3 regions of the uncultured Halopseudomonas sp. genome follow, and region 2 is predicted to be linked to each of the others. Evidence: predicted binding sites of a transcription regulator. Region 2 holds the regulator's gene; each other region holds the start of a gene.
What was found. The regulator FliA, encoded in region 2, starts transcription of late flagellar genes. The targets are predictions, from matches to a motif close to CTAAAGTTTNNNNNNNNNNNGCCGNTAA.

Region 1 (4,190 bases), on a different contig from region 2:
CGCGCAAGGCAGCGCTGGTGACGATCAGCCTTCTGACCGGCGCATTGATGTTCTATTTCTGCTGGCACGCCTGGGATTATGTTGAAGCGATTCAGTCGCGTGGCCGCAACTCCTCCGCACTGCAGATTCCCCTCTGGATCCCCTACATGGTCGCCCCTATCGGCTTCGCACTGGCGGGCATCCAGTACTGGTTAACAGCCGTGCGCAATCTGATCTCCAAGGACATCTACCGCTCCTTCAACGAAAAGGAACGTTATGAGGAGGTGGACGTTGAGCACATCTAAGCTGAGCAAATTTGAACAGGGGATTTTCCCATGCTGACCTTCATCATCATAACGATGATAGTGCTGCTGCTGCTGGGCTTTCCCATGATGGTTCCATTACTCATAGCCAGCCTCATGTTGCTGTTTCTGGTCCTGGACATGAGCAATGTCGGATTACTGATGGGGCAGATGATCAGCGGCGTGCAATCCTGGGCGCTGGCAGCGGTACCTTTGTTTATCTTTGCTGCCGATTTGATGACCCGCGGACATACAGCCAATCGCCTGCTGGATCTGGTACAGACCTTTGTGGGCCACTTGCGTGGCGGCCTACCCATCACTACTGCAGCAGGTTGCACGCTGTTTGGCGCTGTCTCAGGCTCAACACAGGCCACCGTCGTCGCGATGGGCGGCCCGATGCGCCCGAAGCTACTACAGAAAGGCTACTCGGATGCGTTCAGCATCGCTTTGATCATCAACGCCAGCGACATCGCCCTGTTGATTCCGCCGAGCATCGGCATGATCATCTACGGCGTGGTGTCGGGCGCCTCCATCGGCGATCTCTTCATAGCCGGCATTCTCCCAGGCTTTCTGATCCTCATAATGTTTTCGATCTACTGCTGGATTGGCTCGATCCGCATGGGAATCGAGCCAGAGGAACGTGCCAGCTGGCTGATGCGCTGGGAAGCGTTGAAAAAGGCTCTGTTACCGCTTGGTTTTCCGGTGGTTGTGGTCGGCGGTATTTACGGTGGCCTGTTCAGCCCGACCGAAGCAGCCGCCATCGCGGTGCTGTATGCCCTGGTGCTCGAGGTGGTCATACTGCGCTCGGTAAAGGTCCGCGAACTTTGGGATATCGCGCTGTCAACAGGACTGATAACCGGCGTCGTATTCATTCTCGTCGCCGCAGGCAATGCCTTTACCTACACCATCTCCTTTGCCGGGATACCTCAGGCGATCCTCGGGCCGGTAATCGAATCCATAGGTGATAGCCAGACATTGGTACTGGGGCTGATCGCTATCTCGTTTTTTGTCGGGTGTATGTTCGTTGATCCGATTGTGGTGATCCTGATCCTGACACCGCTGTTCAAGCCTGCTGTCGAGGTTGCCGGGCTTGACCCCATACATGTGGGGGTCATCGTCACCCTGCAGGCAGCCATTGGCTCGGCAACACCGCCATTCGGTTGCGACATATTTACCGCAATGGCGGTATTCCGCAGACCCTACTTTGACGTTATCAAGGGCACACCACCCTTTATCATGATCCTGCTGCTGGCAACGGTGCTACTGATCATGTTCCCGTCCATCTCGCTCTGGCTGCCTTCTCTGGCCAATTAATGCGGCGCGCGACCGGTTCTGCCGGTCGCCGCAGCAAATATGCGCCAATTTTGCCTTCGAAAATGGCCGAATTACCGCTAATTGATCTGCTCAGCGTGCCGATAACATCGGTACGGAGAAGCTCTTCTCGCTTTATACTCCGCACAGGTGTCCAGTAACGGGCACCGAAAAACAAAAAAATTGCTGTATACCTGCGTTGGGGAAGACATGAAAAACCAAGCCGCTTCAAGAACGGAGCAGACTGCTGGCGATGCGCCCGTATCGCCACCAATTCCTGCCGTTGTTCCTTTTATAATCCTGATGGCTTGCCAGATAGTTTTTATCGCTATTTTACTGTGGCAGACCTCGGGTCTCTTATTCGGCCTGGTTCTGGTTCTGGCGCCGGTCGCTGTGTTGTTGACCTGGTACAGCCGCCGTGGCGAGTCTGATCACGGTCCGGTCATGCAGCGCTTGAAGGCGATGAATGGTGAGACCCTGAACCTGTCAGCCGGCAGCTCAGAGCGCTCAACTGCCTCCACCGGAATGCAGCAGATCGACGTAATCACGGATCGGCTGCGTGACATGATGGTCAATTTGCAGCAGCAATGCGTACGCATCGCTTTTACCTCAGCGCAAAGTCGTTTGCTGGCCGATCAGGCTGCACTGGATGCAAAAAAACAGCAGAGTCTTTCCGAACTTATTTTCCAGGCCACCGAGCAGACCACTAGCGCCTTGCAGGACGTCACCGGCCGGACCTCGGACATTACCCACATGAACTCCCGCAATCTGGATGTAGCCCGCCAATCCAGCGAACAGCTGGGTACGGCGAGAACTCAGATGCAACAGATCAGCCAGTCTATGGCGGGTTTCAAGGAAAACATCACGGCCCTGGGCAATACATCCGGCCAGATCCGACAGATTCTCAAGACCGTCCAGGATTTTTCTGCCCAGACCAATATGCTGGCACTGAACGCGGCGATCGAGGCAGCGCGTGCAGGCGAGCAAGGCCGGGGCTTCGCCGTGGTAGCAGACGAAGTGCGTAATCTGTCAATCAAGGTGGGCAGCGCGGCGGACCAGATCGGTCAGCTCATGGAACAGATGCTCACCGCCATGTCCGGAGCGGACCAGCAAACCCACATCATGCAGGAACAGTCTGACCATGCGGGAACTGCCGTAAGCACTGCGGCAGATCAGTTCGAAAACATGGTTTCTGACTTTCAGAAGGCCAATGACGACCTGCTCATGGTCAGCAGCGCACTTGAACAGCTGACCGTGACCAACGGTGAAACCCACGAGCACGGCACTGCGATTCGTGATTTGAGCCTGACAATCAGCAAAGGCATGGTCGATAGCTTGAAGCAGACTGATATCCAGCGGGAAAATACCAATCAGATCTTGCAGGTGCTGTGCCGCTTCAGACTTGGCCAGGGCAACCTGGAAGCGGCCACCGACAAGCTTATGGAGCGTCGCCGTACGATCGAAGGCGAGCTCGCAGACTTGCTGAGCCAGGGCGTCAATGTATTCGACCGCCACTATACCCCTATTGCCGGTACCAACCCCCCCAAGCACAATGTCAGTTGGGCTGATGCCTACCGCAAGCGCGTGCAGCCGCTGTTTGACCAGTGGGACTCACAGGGCCAGGACGGCGTAATCTACATAGTGGCAACAGACGACCACGGTTACCTGGGGGCCAGTCGTACTGTTACTTCACAGGAGCCTACCGGGGACCCGAGAGTGGACGCGGCCAAGAGCATGCACAAGCGCTTCGTGGTCGCCAAGGGCTGGGAACTGGACAATCTCAACAGAGTGCAGCATCTAGGGATGGGAAGTTTCGTTTTACCGGGAAGCACCACGATCGTATTTGTACTCTACGTCCCGCTTGAGGTTAATGGTCGTCGCTGGGGAACCCTCAGCGCCGGTGTATTGCCCCAGGCGCTCGGTGTCTGAGCAACCCCTCGCAAAACAGGCCTGCCGTCCGGGCGGCCTGTTGAATCATGTCAGTCTGATTCTGCGCACTGCTTTTGAGGGGCTTGAAGTCATGATCTGCAGTTTCAAGCCAATACAATTGAACTGCCGGGGATAGCGCGTACCTCGCCACTTCGTCTGGCTTACCAAACGCATCGCGGGTGCCTTGCACCATTAGCGCCGGCGTTATCAACTCCGCCAGGTGTTCGACTCGGGTTTTCTCTGGTTTACCTGGCGGGTGGAACGGATAGCCGAAACAGACCAGACCCGAAGCCCCCAGCTCGTCGGCAAGCATGCTGGCTACCCTGCCGCCCATGGATTTTCCGCCCAGGAGCAATGGACCGCTCTGAGTCTGGCTAACCTGTCTCCACTGTTCACGGAAGGTATCGAGCAACCTCGGCATGGGGTTGGGCGGAGAGCGCTTGCCGCTAGCCCGGCGCGCCTGCATATAGGGAAACTCGAACCGCACCACGGCGATACCCTGGCCGCTGAGCGCCACAGCCAATTGCTGCATGAACTCGCTGTCCATCGGTGCGCCGGCGCCATGGGCGAGCAACAATGTCCCAAGACGTTGATCGGCGGGGGGTATGTCAATGATTGGGGTCGTTAGCACGATGGAGACCTGTTAAAGCTGCGACAAGATGCCGCGTA
Region 2 (4,190 bases):
GAATCTCTCCAGCCTCAACCAGAAAGTCCTGGAGGATCTCTTCATCCGCGTCAAAGCTCATGCATCCACTCCCGGGTCGCGCTTGTTATTAGAAGCCCAGGCTGGACAGAAGATCATCGACTTCATCCTGCCCTGAGACAACATCTTCTCTTTTATCGGCATGAATCTGCGGACCTTCACCCTTGGGTGACACTTTTTTTGCTTCGGGGGTAACTTTCTGGTGTTCTATGCCTGCCATGCGGTCAACCTGGCCGGCCATGCGAACCAAATTCAGCAGGCTTTCTTCGACGTCGTGAACCAGCGTGATCACACGCTTGATGACCTGACCGGTGAGATCCTGGTAGTCCTGGGCCATGACAATCTCGTTCAATTGCCCACTGACTTCGGCAGCCGACGTTTCAGTCTTCTCCAGGAAATCACCCATACGCTTGTACAGGTCGCGAAACTCTCCAGCAGCCATTTCCCTGCGTTGCAGGCGCTCCCAGTCTGCTCGAAGTGCGGCAGCTTCCTGACCCAGATTGGCCACGATGGGCGCACTGGCGTCGACCAGATCCATGGTGCGATTGGCAGCCTTGTCCGTCAGCGTGACAACGTAGTCCAAGCGGTCAGAAGCGTCAGAAATACGGGTCGCTTCAACATCATCACCCAGTGCCTGGGTGGTATCGAGCTGGAAGTTGACAATGGCATTGTGCAAGGCGCGGGTCAGTTGTCCCACCTCGTGATAGAGGCCGCGATCCCGTGCCTGGTTGATCGCGTGAATGACCAGAATGGCTTCGCCGAACTGACCTTTCTCCAAGAGATCGACCAGTTGCCGCGCATTATCCTTCAGGGAATGTTCAAATTCCTGAGCGGTTGCCTGGCCGGTGTCCTTACTTAACGCCATAACCTGTACCCCGGTTGTTATTTAGCCTGGACCCGCTCGAAGATCTTTTCGATCTTTTCCTTGAGTGCCTGAGCAGTAAAGGGCTTGACCACGTAACCATTCACACCGGCCTGGGCGGCTTCGATGATCTGGTCGCGTTTGGCCTCGGCAGTCACCATCAGCACAGGCAGATGCTTCAGGCGTTCATCTGCCCGCACTGCGCGCAGCAGGTCGATGCCGCTCATCCCGGGCATGTTCCAGTCGGTAACCAGAAAGTCGAAACTGCCACTCTGCAGCATCGGTAGCGCGGAGGTACCGTCATCAGCTTCCGCTGTGTTGGTAAACCCCAGGTCACGCAGCAGATTCTTGATGATGCGCCTCATCGTTGAAAAATCATCAACGATGAGAATTTTCATGTTCTTGTCCAAGTCGACCTCCGTACACACCAGGAAGAGTGCGTTGTTACACTCCGTTAAGCTACTGGCCAAACAAGCCTTTCACGTTTTATTGACGCCAGTGTAACCGGAGTGGCTCCATTGCGCTGCCTCCGCTGACATTTGTTCGTCTTTATACCTGTTACTGCCAGACGATTACTTCAATCTGTGGGCATTGTCCGGATGTTGACCACAAAATCAATCATTTCGCCACCCGCCCAGTCTGGCACGCAGACGAGCCGCGCACTGACTATGCAATTGACTGACACGTGACTCGCTAACGCCAAGCACCGCGCCTATTTCCTTGAGATTCAGCTCTTCATCGTAATACAGAGAAAGAAGCAGACGCTCGCGCTCTGGCAAGGTATCAATCGCTTCTACCAGCGCCTCACGGAAACGCTGATCTTCCAGGCCACCGAAAGGCTCTTCGTCGCTTTGGGCGTCAGCCCGAGTGCCGGATTCCAGAAGATCATCGAAACTGAATAATTTGCTGCCCGCGGTGTCATTGAGGATTGAATAGTACTCCTCCAGACTCATTTCCAGCTCAGCCGCTATCTCCTGATCCTTGGCGTCGCGGCCCAGTCTTGATTCAACAGCGCGCACTGCGTCACTGACCATTCGGGTGTTGCGATGAACTGAACGCGGAGCCCAATCACCCTTGCGCACCTCATCAAGCATGGCGCCGCGAATACGTATGCCGGCGTAGGTCTCGAAACTGGCTCCCTTGGAGTTGTCGAACTTGCGAGAAGCCTCCAACAAACCAATCATTCCGGCCTGTATCAGATCATCAACCTGGACGCTGGCAGGCAGTCGCCCCAGCAGGTGGTAGGCAATACGCTTGACCAGGGGAGCGAACTGGTCAACCAGTCGATCCTGTGAGTCAGCGGAACCCTGTGCGCGTGTATACATGCTCACCCCACCTGCTGTTAACGTCATAGGCCTGTTCCGGTCTGCCGCACCAGGCGCTCGACAAAAAATTCGAGGTGGCCACGCGGATTGGCCGGTAGCGGCCAGGCGTCCACCTTCTGTGCTATCCCGCGAATGGCCAGCGATGCCTTGCTGCGCGGAAACGCATCATAGATCGCTCGCTGTTTCTGCACCGCCTTGCGTACGTTTTCATCGTAGGGTACCGCGCCGACATACTGCAGAGCTACGTCGAGGAAACGATCTGTGACCTTGGTCAACTTGCTGAACACCAGACGACCTTCCTGGGGGGTATGAACCATATTAGCCAATACCCGGAAACGCGTCATGCCGTGGTCACGATTGAGCAGTTTGATCAGCGCATAGGCGTCGGTAATCGAGGTGGGCTCATCGCAGACAACTACCAGGACCTCTTGGGAGGCCCGAACAAAACTCACTACCGAGTCGCCAATACCGGCTGCAGTGTCAACAATCAGGACATCGATGTTGTCACCGATCTCACTGAATGCCTGAATCAGGCCCGCATGCTGTTGGGGATTGAGATTGACCATACCGGCAGCGCCGGAAGCGGCAGGAACTACACGGATACCGCCGGGGCCGTCGAGCAGCACATCGCGCAGCTCACAGGTGCCCTCGAGGACGTCAGCCAGAGTCGCCTTGGGTTTGAGGCCGAGCAGAACGTCAACATTGGCCAGGCCAAGGTCAGCATCCAGAAGGACAACCCGACGCCCCAAATCGGCAAGCGCGAGACCGAGATTGACTGACACGTTGGTCTTGCCAATGCCGCCCTTACCGCCGGTGACCGCAATAACCTGAACCGGATGTTTGCTGCCCATCTGCGTTAATTACCTTCTTATAAGTACGGTTAGCTTGCCCGCTGGGTGTGTAGTATACCGGCAAACACATCTGCCATGGCCTGATCTGCCGGCGCCTCGTTACCCGCCAGACTGACCGCGCGGCTGACCAGCTGATGGCCCACCGCCTTGACTATATCATCCGGAATACGCTGGCCATCTGCCAGATAGGCTACCGGTAAACCCTGCTGCATGGCCAGACCCAATGCTTCACCGAGAGTGGCTGCCTCGTCAACCTTGGTCAATACACAACCGCTGAGACCACAGACCTTGTATGTATGATAGGCGGCCTTGAGCACCTGGTACTGACTTGTCGCTGCCAACACCAGCAGTTTGCTGACACGATGACCCAACGCAGCCAGCTGATTGAGTTGACCGTGCAGGTGCGGATCCTGGGCTTGCAATCCAGCACTGTCGACCAGCACCAGACGCTTGCCGGAAAACTCCTGCAGTACATCGGCCAGGCTGTTCTGTTCATCAACCACGCGTACCGGAACGTTGAGAATACGCCCCAGGGTACGTAATTGCTCGTGGGCGCCAATACGGTAGGTATCCATGGTGACCAAGGCCACATGCTGGCTGCCATGCTTGAGCACGTAGCGCGCGGCGAGCTTGCCCAGGGTGGTTGTCTTGCCGGCCCCCGTGGGCCCAACCAGTGCAATGATGCCGCCCTGGTCAATCAGTTCTTCACGCATGACCGGGATACTGTGCGCCAGATGCGCCAGCAACATCCGCCAGGCCTGGCGGGTATTGGTTTCATTGGCGACCAGCTGCAGCAGCTTCTGGCTCAGCTCCGCCGGCAGGCCAAGCTGAGTCAGACGGCGCCAGAGACTCGCCTGTTGCGGGCGCTGCTGGTTAACCTGGCCCCAGGCCATGCTGCCTAGCTGGGCTTCAAGCATTTCACGCAGGCCAGCAATCTCATCGCGCATGGCGCTGAGCCCTGAACTGTTTTCGGGTTCGGAATGACTCTGCTGCTGAGCGGGCGCCGCCTTGGCGCGAGGTGCTTCTGGGGCGGGGTCTGCAAGTTCGTTGTTAAGCCTGTCGAGCAGCTCACGGGCAACCGGTGAACCATCACGGACGGCCTGTCGCATTGTTTCGCCAAACAGCTGGCGATTG
Region 3 (4,190 bases), on a different contig from region 2:
CAACAGAAGGCGTTTGGCGCGGTGGTCAGTTTCGAGGTTCGCGGTGATCGCGCTGATGCATGGCGCTTTATTGATGCGACGCGATTGATGTCCATCACAGCCAATCTGGGCGATAGCAAAACCACGATTACTCATCCGGCGACGACTACACACGGACGCCTCACTCCGGAAACGCGGGCCACTGCGGGTATCAAGGAGAATTTGATCAGGCTGGCTATCGGGCTTGAAGAAGTCGAGGACCTGCAGGCAGATCTGCAACGTGGACTTTCTGCACTATCACTATGATTTGATTTGCGTTTTTGCCAAACGTTTCACATTAGAACGAAAAAGGCATTTTTATTGGGATAGTGCTGTTTTAAGTTGGTCGAGCCGCAGGGAAGCGGGTCAAGCCTGCCATGCAGTACCCGGCAGTGCGGCATCAAACCAACAAGGAGACTATCAAATGAGAAATATCTTTCTGGCATTGTGCCTTTCCCTTTCTGCCCTTTTCACCTTGCCTGCCATGGCAGAGCCTTTAGAAACGTCCATGGTCAGCGTCAATATCAATGAAGCCAGTGCAGCAGAGATGGCTGAAGTATTGCAGGGAGTAGGTGAATCCAAGGCACAGGCTATTGTTGATTACCGGGAAGAGAACGGTACCTTCGGCGCTGTCGAGGACCTGACTCAGGTCAAAGGAATCGGGCCCTCTACCCTCAAGAACAATGAAGCACGCATAGCTCTGGAGTAAGCAACGTCACTGAGCTCATCACCTTGGGTGGTGAGTTCAGGTCCGTAATCGGCTTACCGAATCGCTCAACTGATGTGCCAGCGTCGCTAGCTGTTCACTGGTCGAGGCACTCAGCAAGGTCTGCTCTACTGTTCTTTCAGTTACATCCCGAATCTGTACGACGCTCTGGGTAATAGCTTCTGCGGCCCGACTTTGTTGTTCAACGGCAGAAGCGATCTCGCTATTACCATCACGAATCTGGCTGACAGCCGTGGTAATGACCGTCAGGGATTGCCCCGCTTCATTACTCTGTTCAACCGAGTCGTGCGTCAGGCCGGCGCTGGCTTGCATATCCTGAACGGCATCCGCCGTACCGCCCTGTAAGGCTTCAATCATTCTTTGTATTTCATCAGTAGAACTCTGAACCCGCTGAGCCAAGGCTCTCACCTCGTCGGCGACGACAGCAAAGCCTCGGCCTGATTCACCCGCGCGTGCGGCCTCTATAGCAGCATTCAGCGCCAGCAAATTAGTCTGTTCGGCGATGCTTCGAATCACGTTCACGACGCCACTGATTTCATGGCTATGGCCCTGCAGTGTCTCCATATGCCGCGTACAGCGGTCAATACTGGTAGCCAGGCCAGCAATAGTGCTGGTAACACGGGCAACCTGATCGCGTCCGTTTCGTGCCAGGTCGTCTGCCTGCAGGGACTGGTCCCGGGTTTTCGAGCTGTTAGAGGCTATGTCCTGCACTGTCGCACTCATTTCATTTACCGCCGCGGCGACCATGTCGGTCTCGCCCTGCTGGCTGATCATGCCGTCGCGTACGCGGCTCATCACTTGAGCGAGTTCGGAGGCGCCCTGATCAAGCTGTTCGGCAGCTTGACGTACGGCACCGACTACCTGCTGTTGGGACGCTTGCATCGAATTGAAGGCCCGGCCAATGGAGCCGATTTCGTCCTTGGCCTCTGCCTGGGCGCGCAGCGTGAGATCGCCGCTTTCCTGGACTGCCAGCATGATGTCCCGCACAGCAATGATATGGCGGGTAATAAAGCTGATCAGTAGCTGGGAGACTATCAGTACCGCGAGCATCAGCACGAACACTGCGGCTGCATAGACGGGAGCGCGGGCCATCATCAGTTCGAATAGATCAACGCGTTCTACCCCCAGTAGGCGAAGATCACCGCCACGGCGGATGATCCATGCGCCGGTCAGTGCCCCGGCGCTCTGGAGATCCAGTTTCTCCGCGGGAATCCAGGTTGCAACAGAGGCAGCTGAGGCGGCGGCTTGCATGGTCGTCGTGGGTTCCAATCGCTTCAGCCCTGGAACGGGGGTATCCCCATGGGGCGCTTGAATCATGGCCTGAGCCATATCACGGCGCTGGTCCTGAAGGCTTTCCTGCTCAATCACCAGTGCGACAAGTACCAGCACCAGGGTGCTGACGAAAGCTACGGAATTGACGGCCCAGAACTTGTACTTAAGAGGAATATGCTGAAGAAAAACCATGCCTGCTCCTGATGGTTATGGTTATACGCCGGGCTGCGATTATAGAGCCACCAAATTGGTATCGGTTGACGCGGATCAAACTTGATCGCAATCCATGATTTTTGCTGCGCCGCGAACCGGTGATTCATCGGTTATACTGCGCTGCTGAAAAAGGAACACGTTGATATGACCCAATCGCCTGACCCCCTGATGATTGATCAGGATGCCGAATTAGCTCGTTGGTGCTCACAGTGGCTAGAGCGGCCCTATGTCGCGGTAGACACCGAGTTCGAACGAACTGAAACCTTCTATCCGATTGCCGGCCTGATTCAGGTCAGCGACGGGACGCAAGCGTTTCTCGTCGATCCGCTGGCAATAAGCGATTGGGCCCCTTTGGTCGAAGTACTGCGTAGCCCGAATGTGATCAAGGTCCTACATTCGTGCAGTGAGGATATCGAGGTTTTCCTCAAGCTGTGTGGCGCAGCTCCGGCTCCGCTGTTTGATACCCAGTTGGCGGCCGCTTATCTGAACATGGGTTTCTCGATGGGTTATTCGCGTTTGGTCAAGGCGCTGCTGGATATCGATCTGTCCAATGAAGAAACCCGCTCCAACTGGTTGCAACGCCCTCTGAGCGATTCACAGCTCAAATACGCGGCCGCTGATACAGTGCATCTTGCTGAGCTTTATCAACTGATGGCGCCCCGTATCGAAGTAGCGGGTCTGACACCCTGGCTCCTAGAGGACACGGCCGAGCAAGTGGCTGCAGCCCAACGTATTCAAGAACCGGAGACGGCGTACAAGAACGTCAAGCAAGCCTGGCGACTGAAGCGCGAAGAGTTGGCCGTGCTCAAGTTACTGTCCAGCTGGCGTGAGCGTGAGGCCCGCAGACGCGACCAGGCACGTAACCGCATGCTGCGTGAGAGAACCCTGTGTCCGCTCGCCCAGCGCCAGCCAGATAATCTCCAGGCGTTGTCACGCATTGAGGATATGCATCCGCGTACGGTACGTCAGCACGGCAACGAGATTCTCGAGCTCATTCGCGAGGGGCAGAAGATACCTGCGAGTGAATGGCCGGAGCGGTTGCCTGAGCCGCTCCCCGCGGAGGCCAACAAGCTGCTGAAAGCTTTACGCAAGGTAGGGCAGGGGCATGCCGAGCGTCTGAACATTGCTCCCGAGATTGTGTTACGCAAGAAAACTATTGAAGCGCTGGTACGAACTGGCTTTCCCGGAGGTCCGTATTCCCTGCCGGAGGAGTTCATCGGCTGGCGACGTGAGTTGATGGGTGATGAGTTGTTAGCCATTGCCAATGCCAAGGACGCCAACCAATGAAAGTGATGTGCTCTATCTACCGCAGCAAGCGCAAGCAGGGTATGTACCTGTATGTGCCGCGTAAAACTGATCTGACCAAGCTTCCCGAATCCCTTATGCAGCTCTTTGGCAAGGCGGAGCTGGCCATGGATCTGGTATTGACCGAGCAGAGGACTTTGGCGCGGGAAGACATCCACAAGGTTCTGGCCAACCTTGAATCCCAGGGCTATCACCTGCAGATGCCACCCAGGGAAGACGAATATCTGATCCATCTGCCCGACGAGCTGATGTACCGCAACGATCCGATCTGAACGTTGCGGTTCAGGTACTGCGGCTATTGGCTTCGATACGGGCGAGGTTCAGAGCGCAGAGGGTCGAGCAGATAGCTAAGGCCGTTGTGATCGATTTCCTGCATCAGGGCTAGCAGCCGTCCTATTTCGCCAGAGGGGAAGCCTTCGCGGGCGAACCAGTTCAGATAGTGTCCCGGCAGATCCGCTATTACCCGTCCCTGGTATTTCCCAAAGGGCATTTCTCTGCTCACCAGTAATAGAAGATCCTCTGGGGCCATTGTTCTCTCCCGGTTACAAAGTCGTAGGGTAGCAACTGCTGCCTGGCAGGCTGATGGACGCAAACTCGCGTACCCTGTCCGCCATTACATCTCTACCATCACACACAGCAAACAGGATTCAATATG

Region 1: a site for FliA is predicted at 1,673-1,700, ahead of AAC076_RS01130 (methyl-accepting chemotaxis protein). Genes of this name have one in related genera too.
Region 3: a site for FliA is predicted at 2,268-2,295, ahead of AAC076_RS03075 (methyl-accepting chemotaxis protein). Genes of this name have one in related genera too.

The regions. Positions count from the first base shown of each region.
Region 1 is NZ_CAXBOV010000002.1:22,497-26,686, reverse strand. Features, by position in the region: gene AAC076_RS01140 (TRAP transporter small permease) at 1-284, shown strand, start outside; gene AAC076_RS01135 (TRAP transporter large permease) at 315-1,595, shown strand; gene AAC076_RS01130 (methyl-accepting chemotaxis protein) at 1,803-3,521, shown strand; gene AAC076_RS01125 (alpha/beta fold hydrolase) at 3,484-4,152, opposite strand.
Region 2 is NZ_CAXBOV010000019.1:77,062-81,251, forward strand. Features, by position in the region: gene AAC076_RS11935 (chemotaxis protein CheA) at 1-61, opposite strand, end outside; gene AAC076_RS11940 (protein phosphatase CheZ) at 89-883, opposite strand; gene AAC076_RS11945 (chemotaxis response regulator CheY) at 901-1,278, opposite strand; gene AAC076_RS11950 (RNA polymerase sigma factor FliA) at 1,495-2,232, opposite strand; gene fleN (flagellar synthesis regulator FleN) at 2,229-3,056, opposite strand; gene flhF (flagellar biosynthesis protein FlhF) at 3,086-4,190, opposite strand, start outside.
Region 3 is NZ_CAXBOV010000004.1:100,772-104,961, forward strand. Features, by position in the region: gene AAC076_RS03065 (O-succinylhomoserine sulfhydrylase) at 1-285, shown strand, start outside; gene AAC076_RS03070 (ComEA family DNA-binding protein) at 443-727, shown strand; gene AAC076_RS03075 (methyl-accepting chemotaxis protein) at 764-2,209, opposite strand; gene rnd (ribonuclease D) at 2,375-3,517, shown strand; gene AAC076_RS03085 (YcgL domain-containing protein) at 3,514-3,807, shown strand; gene AAC076_RS03090 (DUF3820 family protein) at 3,831-4,064, opposite strand; gene AAC076_RS03095 (glutathione S-transferase N-terminal domain-containing protein) at 4,188-4,190, shown strand, end outside.